DNA from 2 places in the Shewanella sp. S1-58-MNA-CIBAN-0166 genome. Region 1 is predicted to be linked to the other one. Evidence: predicted binding sites of a transcription regulator. Region 1 holds the regulator's gene; the other holds the start of a gene.
What was found. Region 1 encodes LexA, which represses DNA repair genes until DNA is damaged. Its sites were predicted from a motif close to TACTGTATNNNNATACAGTA; they were not measured.

Region 1 (3,425 bases):
CTTGCATTGCAGTACCTGGTTTACCGTTTAAGACGATATTCAGGTGATCGTTAACAGGGCCTTTTATGATAGGGCTGCCAATTAATGATGGGAATACACCAGGAAGACCCGCACCATTGGGTTGATGACAAGCGGCGCACCTAGCAATATAGATTTGCTCACCTTGTGAGGTTAGCTCCTCAAGAGACAAGGTTTTAGACATTGATGCCGCAGCGGCTGTAGCTGCATTGCTTGCTAGTTTTTTTTGCTCTACTAACCAATTATCAAAATCGGCCTCCGATAATGCTTGCACCACAATCGGCATGAAACCATGGTCTTTACCGCATAGCTCGGCACATTGGCCGCGATACGTTCCAGGCTTATCAATACGAGTCCAGGCTTCGTTGATAAAGCCTGGATTGGCATCTTTTTTAACGGCAAACGCGGGCACCCACCATGAATGGATAACATCATCAGATGTCATCAAGAAGCGCACTTTTTGGTTAATGGGCAGTACTAATGGCTTATCGACTTCAAGGAGGTAATGCTCGCCTTTGGCCTCACTGCCATCAATTTGTGCTCTGGGAGTGGATAATGTGCTGTAAAATTCGATGTCTTTATCAAAATAGCTGTAATGCCACTTCCACTGCGACCCGGTAATTTTTATGGTGAGATCAGCATCACTGGGATCTTCCATAGCAATCAAGGTTTTGGTGGCTGGAATAGCCATGCCGATTAAGATGATGAAAGGGATGACGGTCCAAGCAATTTCCACTTTGGTACTTTCGTGAAAATTGGCCGCGACAGCGCCTTTTGATTTGCGGTGATAAATCATTGAGTAAATCATGATCCCAAACACCACTAACCCAATTGCACAACAGATGTAAAGAATCGTCATGTGGAGGTCATAAACCTTGCCACTGATATCTGTCACGCCTTGAGTCATGTTGAGGGGCATTTCTGATGCCCCAAGCGGAAGTGCTACAAACACCACCAGTAAACAATACAACCATTGCTTCACAAGACTACTCCTCTGCTAATTGCAAATAGCAACTACAAAGAAGAGTCACACAGTAATTCTCTGCTCTATGCAAACTCTTCGGTTCCCGAAAAAAGTTTGATGACCTCAAAGTACTTTGGTGGCTGTAAACATACGGTCTACGGTTTTATTGTTAGCTGTGCACCACGCTTGTACCTACTACTGAACTTATCAATTTTGATTTGGCTCATTTGTCTGAAAGTAATCTTGATTACTGCCATTCACGTCCAATTAAAGATAAAAAATGTTTCATCCTTGTTAACCACATTACTTGTAGATTAAACATTGATCAAGATCACTTTGTTGGCTAATAGGCTGAAAAAAGATGAAAAAAACCCCTGAATTCAATACAGGGCTTGGTAATGAAGGGTTCGTGCTTAGTGAAATGAGCAAAAATTACTTGTTCCATTTGTTAAAGTAGGGCTAACAAGTTGATGTTTGTGAGGTAAGTGAGCATTCACATCTTCAATTACCACCCCTAATGCACGTGCACTTTTGGCGACAATTTCTAAACGGCGACTATCGCGAGCATCAAGTGAGCTTGTCCAAGTTACTACTGCGCTCGATGTACCGCTAGTGAGCGCTTTCTCCATGGCCCATAATGTTTCGACTTCATCTTTGGTGTGCACCAGTAAAATGCGATCCATTCTTACACCAGCACTTGCCAGCATATGTTTATAGCCAATATGGGGCGGGCTAATTAATACAATCCATCTGCCTTGCTGGCTCAATATTGCCAACTGGCTGCACAATTGGCTCAGTTCAGCCTCACCTTGAGTGACAGTTTGTAATGTTTGAATGGTTTGGGTGCCATGCAGTTCTGTTTCAGTTAAATCTACCCATAAGCCCGGGTGGCGTGGCGCGATGCCCATTAGTTTGTTCATAACCAATCTCCATTACGGATAACGCCAACGGCAAGCCCTTCGATGGTTAGGCTTTGGCAACTTAAATCTACTTTTATCGGATTGTAATCTTCATTTTCGGCATGCAGATAAATCACATTACCTTTTTGTTCAAATCGTTTTACGGTGACGTCATCATCAACACGTGCCACAACAACCTGGCCATTACGTGCTTGCTGCATTTTATGTACAGCGAGTAAGTCACCTTCTAAAATGCCGATGTTTTTCATGCTGTCACCACGCACTCGCAATAAAAAATCTGCGGCGGGCTTAAACATGTTTGGATCGACTTGATAGTATTGCTCTACATGCTCTTGGGCCAAAATTGGTTCACCAGCAGCAACCTGTCCAATGAGTGGCAGACCGGTTTCAACCTGTTCTTCATGAGGTAAACGAATGCCTCTTGAGGTACCAGGCATGATCTCGATAAAGCCTTTTTTGGCTAATGCTTTTAAATGCTCTTCGGCGGCATTAGCACTTTTAAAGCCAAGACGATTCGCAATTTCAGCACGAGTGGGTGGCATACCTGTTTCGGCGATATTGTTTTTAATTAAGTCTAAAATTTCTGCTTGGCGCGGCGTTAACGGTCTCATGATAATTCCTGTCTTTTTATACAGTGACTGTCATTATATACAGTGTTTGTGTTCGCGCAAGTATTAACCAACTATTTTTTGTATTTTGTTGATTAAGTATCACTCAACAATATGTTTTAATTAACTATTACTAATGTTCTGTCTTATGTTATTTCTGATAGTGAGAGCTTAAACGTAAAGATAGATCGGTCTGATAGTGTAAGCAGGGTGGTTTCTGGTATCCTATACGACAATATTACAGTGGCTTATGTTGCGAAAATAACCATGTCAAAACCAGATTCAATATTTTTACGAGCATTAAGATGGATTCAAAAGTGGATGGTACAGACCATTGTGGTCCCTCACGATCCTTTTGATGACCTCAATATAGATCCAACTAAACCTTTGGTTTATTTAATGAAAACGGAATCTATTAGCGATATTGCCGCGTTGAGCGAAATCACCGAGGGCTTTGGTCTGCCCAGTCCTTATGAGCCATTACAGCTTGATGGCTTAACCGTGCCTCGTGTGGTCTGTTTAGAGGGCCGCAAACCACTATTTGGTAAACGTGAAAGTGGTGACAAATTCCTTAATTATTTTACCAGCTTATTGTCACTTCATAGTGAGAGCCCTGAATTAGATATACAGTTGGTTCCTGTTTGCCTTTATTGGGGACGTACCCCAGGTAAAGAAGAAGACAGCATGAAAGCTGCAGTATTTGAACGTGAAAACCCTACGTGGTTACGTAAATGGTTAATGATTTTATTTTTAGGACGCCATAATTTCGTCCAGTTTTCTAATGCATTATCGCTTCGTCATATGGCCGATGAACATGGTACTGATAAAAGAATTGCTCACAAATTGACCCGAGTCGCCCGTGTGCATTTCCGCCGTCAACGCAAAGTGATGACGGGGCCACAATTACCGAATCGA
Region 2 (3,425 bases), on a different contig from region 1:
TCGCTAAGCCAATAATTTTAAGCCAAGGTACTAAAATACTGGCAGTGAAAACAATGATAGCAATCGGAAACATACCGGTTTTGACTAAATGACTAATGCCACTAAAAATGGTGTCATTGGTGACCACTCCGCGATTAGTTAACAAGGTAATAGGGTAAATATTGGCGACAACAAGTAAAATTGTCGCGGTAACTAATAAAGCCCAACTTTGTTGGATGCTGGCATAACTACGGCTACTTAATTGACTAAAACAACGTCGACAATGACTGTTACTTGTGACGTTAAGTTTGCGACAAACAGGGCATAAACATAAGCCCATTTTCTTGCCCTGAATATGAGGTAAAACCTCAGTTTTCGGCTCGTTATCGGTATTCGCAGTTTGCTTAGGGCTGTCCACTATATGTTCATTGGATGGTGTAATTGGAGTACTAGGCATCTACATAACTCCACATGTGTTCTAGATTATATTCACGTTGTAAAAATAAGATGATGATAAACAACATTGTAAAACTGAATGTTCCCATACCAAAATACACATCGGAAAAGTCTGATAACTGAAAGGCCGACACGAGAAAACTGATGACATAAATTTCTAACATGGTCATTTGTGATATCAAACCATGATTTTTTAACAATGTAGTGTAGGTTCTTTGCCAAAATGAGTTGTGCAGTTTTAATTTTACAATTACAACTTGAGCCATAATTGACAAAATCAATAACCCAGGCGCGATAACTGCAGCAACCATTACCGCTAGGCCTACAACCCAATATCCTTCGGCCCAAACCGTCACAGCAGCTTGCAGCACCGTAGTGGTTCGTACACTGCCAAGGAAGTGGATTTCGAGTACTGGCAATAAATTAGCAGGAATAAAAATAATTAACGCCGCAACGCATAACGCTAGCATGCCATTAATGGAGCAATAAGGTGAATCATAGAGCGCCGTGTGGCAACGCGGACAAAGCGCACGGGCACTTGAAGGCAAAGCTCGTTTTCTCACTGCCAAATCACATGATTGGCATAAAATTATAGAATCATGATCATCAAATTCATGCATGAAGAATTAATCTAATCCATAGTAAAACACATTATTGGGTAGCGAAGAGTCAAACCTCTCTGCTTGGCCTTATATTGGCAGAAAAATGAGTTAATTGTTAAATAATCTCGATTTTCTTGTGCTTGATAATATCAGAATAATCAGAACACTTGCATCATAAGTTAACTATGTGAGATTCTATGCACTGTATATAAAAACAGTGAGGATTACATCATGGCAGTGATAACCCAATTTGTCGTGGTCAGAGAAGGGGTGGAAAAGATGACATTTATATCGAAGAAAGAGGCTGATGCCTACGATAAGATGCTCGATATTTCCGATAACCTAGTGCCATTTCTTATTAAGGCAGACCTCGGACTTGATGAAAATAAATGCGAACAGCTGGCATTTTATCTAGCAAACAATAAAGATGAGCTTTCTAACTTGCTAAAAGGCATCGTACAGGTTAAAAACGCTCCTACAGCGAAAACTAAAAAGACTACGGCTAAAACTACATCTGCAGAATAGTCGTATTCATCACTCATTCTTCGATTGAGTGTCAGCTTAAGGAATGGACATGAAAACCGAATTTTACCAAACATTAAATCGTCAAGCACAAGCTTTACTTGAAGGCGAAGATGATTTGATTGCTGCTATGGCAAATTTTTCAGCGTTGCTAAATGACAACCTAGAAGACCTAAATTGGGCAGGTTTTTATATTAAGCGTGGTGAACAATTAGTCCTTGGACCATTCCAAGGTAAAGTGGCTTGTACCCGTATCAATATCGGCAAAGGTGTTTGTGGCACTGCCGCAGCAGAAAATAAAACCCAACGAGTTGCCGACGTTCATCAATTTGATGGCCACATTGCATGCGATTCTGCCAGTAATTCAGAAATCGTGATCCCTGTTAGGCAGGGTAATGAGGTTGTAGCAGTGTTAGATATTGACAGCCCATTACTGAATCGATTCGATCAAGATGATCAAATTGGTTTAGAAAACATGGTAAAAAGTTTCGAAACTTGCCTATTTGGTTAAATAGCGAACAAATTAGATTAAATCATGGTCGCATTCGCTGTCGCGGGCTTTATAATATGCCGCTATACGCATTTGTGCTGGATTTACTGATGAGCGATGATTAAGCTGAGAGTAAGTTTGGTTAAATTGTTAAGGTTTGTTTCAATGACTTTAGCAAACTGGCGGATAGTGATATTTTGTACGTTAAGCCTTAACAGTAAGGTTTAACGAAAGATGAACGACTGCAAGGCAAATTGTATGCCGCATAATCAGTCCCTTTATTAACGTGGAAGTAAAAATGGAATCAACAGACAAGTTGACCGACACCAACGCAATTTTAGCGTATTTATATGAAACCTTTCCTTTATGCTTTATTGCAGAAGGTGAAACGAAGCCATTAAAAATTGGTTTGTTTCAAGATTTGGCTGAACGGTTAGCTGATGATTCTAAAGTCAGTAAAACACAATTACGTGTAGCGCTTCGTCGTTACACAAGCAGCTGGCGCTATTTGAAAGGCGTTAAAGCAGGTGCTAAACGTATAGATCTTGACGGTAATGAATGTGCTGAATTAGAACAAGAGCACATTGACCATGCTATTTTGACGCTTAAAGAAAGCCAAGATAAAGCTAAAGCAAAACGTCAAGCGTTAGCGCCTAAAAAGCCGGCAAAGAAAGTGGCACCTAAACGTGCTCCTGCCGTTAAAAAGGAACGTCCTGCACCGGTAGCGGCTCCAGTGATTAAACTTGTGCCGGCTAAGCTAGAAGATTTAAAACAAAAACAACGCGTTAATGTTAAATTAGGTGCCACACCTGTTCCTGGTGTTGTGACTGATATTAATAAAGAGGATGTGCTTGTTCAATTAGATTCTGGCTTATCCATCAAAGTACGTGCTGAGCACATACTATTATAGAAATTTAAGGAGTACTTGTTGATGCGAAAACTTACCTTGGCCGCGTCAATTGCCAGTTTATTTGTCGGCTTTTCGGCATGGGCAATTTCACCAACGATTCAAATCAGCGAGTTACCTAAACTAGCACAAGAGCCACAACATAAAGTGGCTAGCAAGCGAGTAACAACTTTGTTTACTCGCTCGCATTATCATCGTTTTGTACTTGACGATGCATTCTCTGAGCAAATATATACCCGTTTTCTTGAGCAACTTGATTATCGTCGTAATGTGCTGACTGCGGCAGACATTGCGAGCTTTAGTCAATATCAAAACCAGTTTGATAACATGGTTGAATCAGGCGATATTAGCCCTGCATTTACCATGTACGACCTAGTACAGAAACGTCGTTATGAGCGTTTTGCTTATGCGTTGTCTTTGCTTGATAAAGAGTTCGATTTTACTCAAGCTGGCGATGCGTATGAATTTG

Region 2: the regulator LexA is predicted to act here: its motif matches at 1,238-1,257, upstream of AAEY99_RS06225 (YebG family protein).

Annotation. Positions count from the first base shown of each region.
Region 1 covers NZ_JBEOPN010000001.1:231,291-234,715, reverse strand. Annotated here, with positions in the region: gene coxB (cytochrome c oxidase subunit II) at 1-1,000, opposite strand, end outside; gene AAEY99_RS01075 (cell division inhibitor SulA) at 1,396-1,902, opposite strand; gene lexA (transcriptional repressor LexA) at 1,899-2,513, opposite strand; gene plsB (glycerol-3-phosphate 1-O-acyltransferase PlsB) at 2,778-3,425, shown strand, end outside.
Region 2 covers NZ_JBEOPN010000007.1:36,755-40,179, reverse strand. Annotated here, with positions in the region: gene AAEY99_RS06235 (paraquat-inducible protein A) at 1-319, opposite strand, end outside; gene AAEY99_RS06230 (paraquat-inducible protein A) at 429-1,055, opposite strand; gene AAEY99_RS06225 (YebG family protein) at 1,269-1,562, shown strand; gene msrC (free L-methionine (R)-S-oxide reductase MsrC) at 1,612-2,070, shown strand; gene proQ (RNA chaperone ProQ) at 2,348-2,959, shown strand; gene prc (carboxy terminal-processing peptidase) at 2,981-3,425, shown strand, end outside.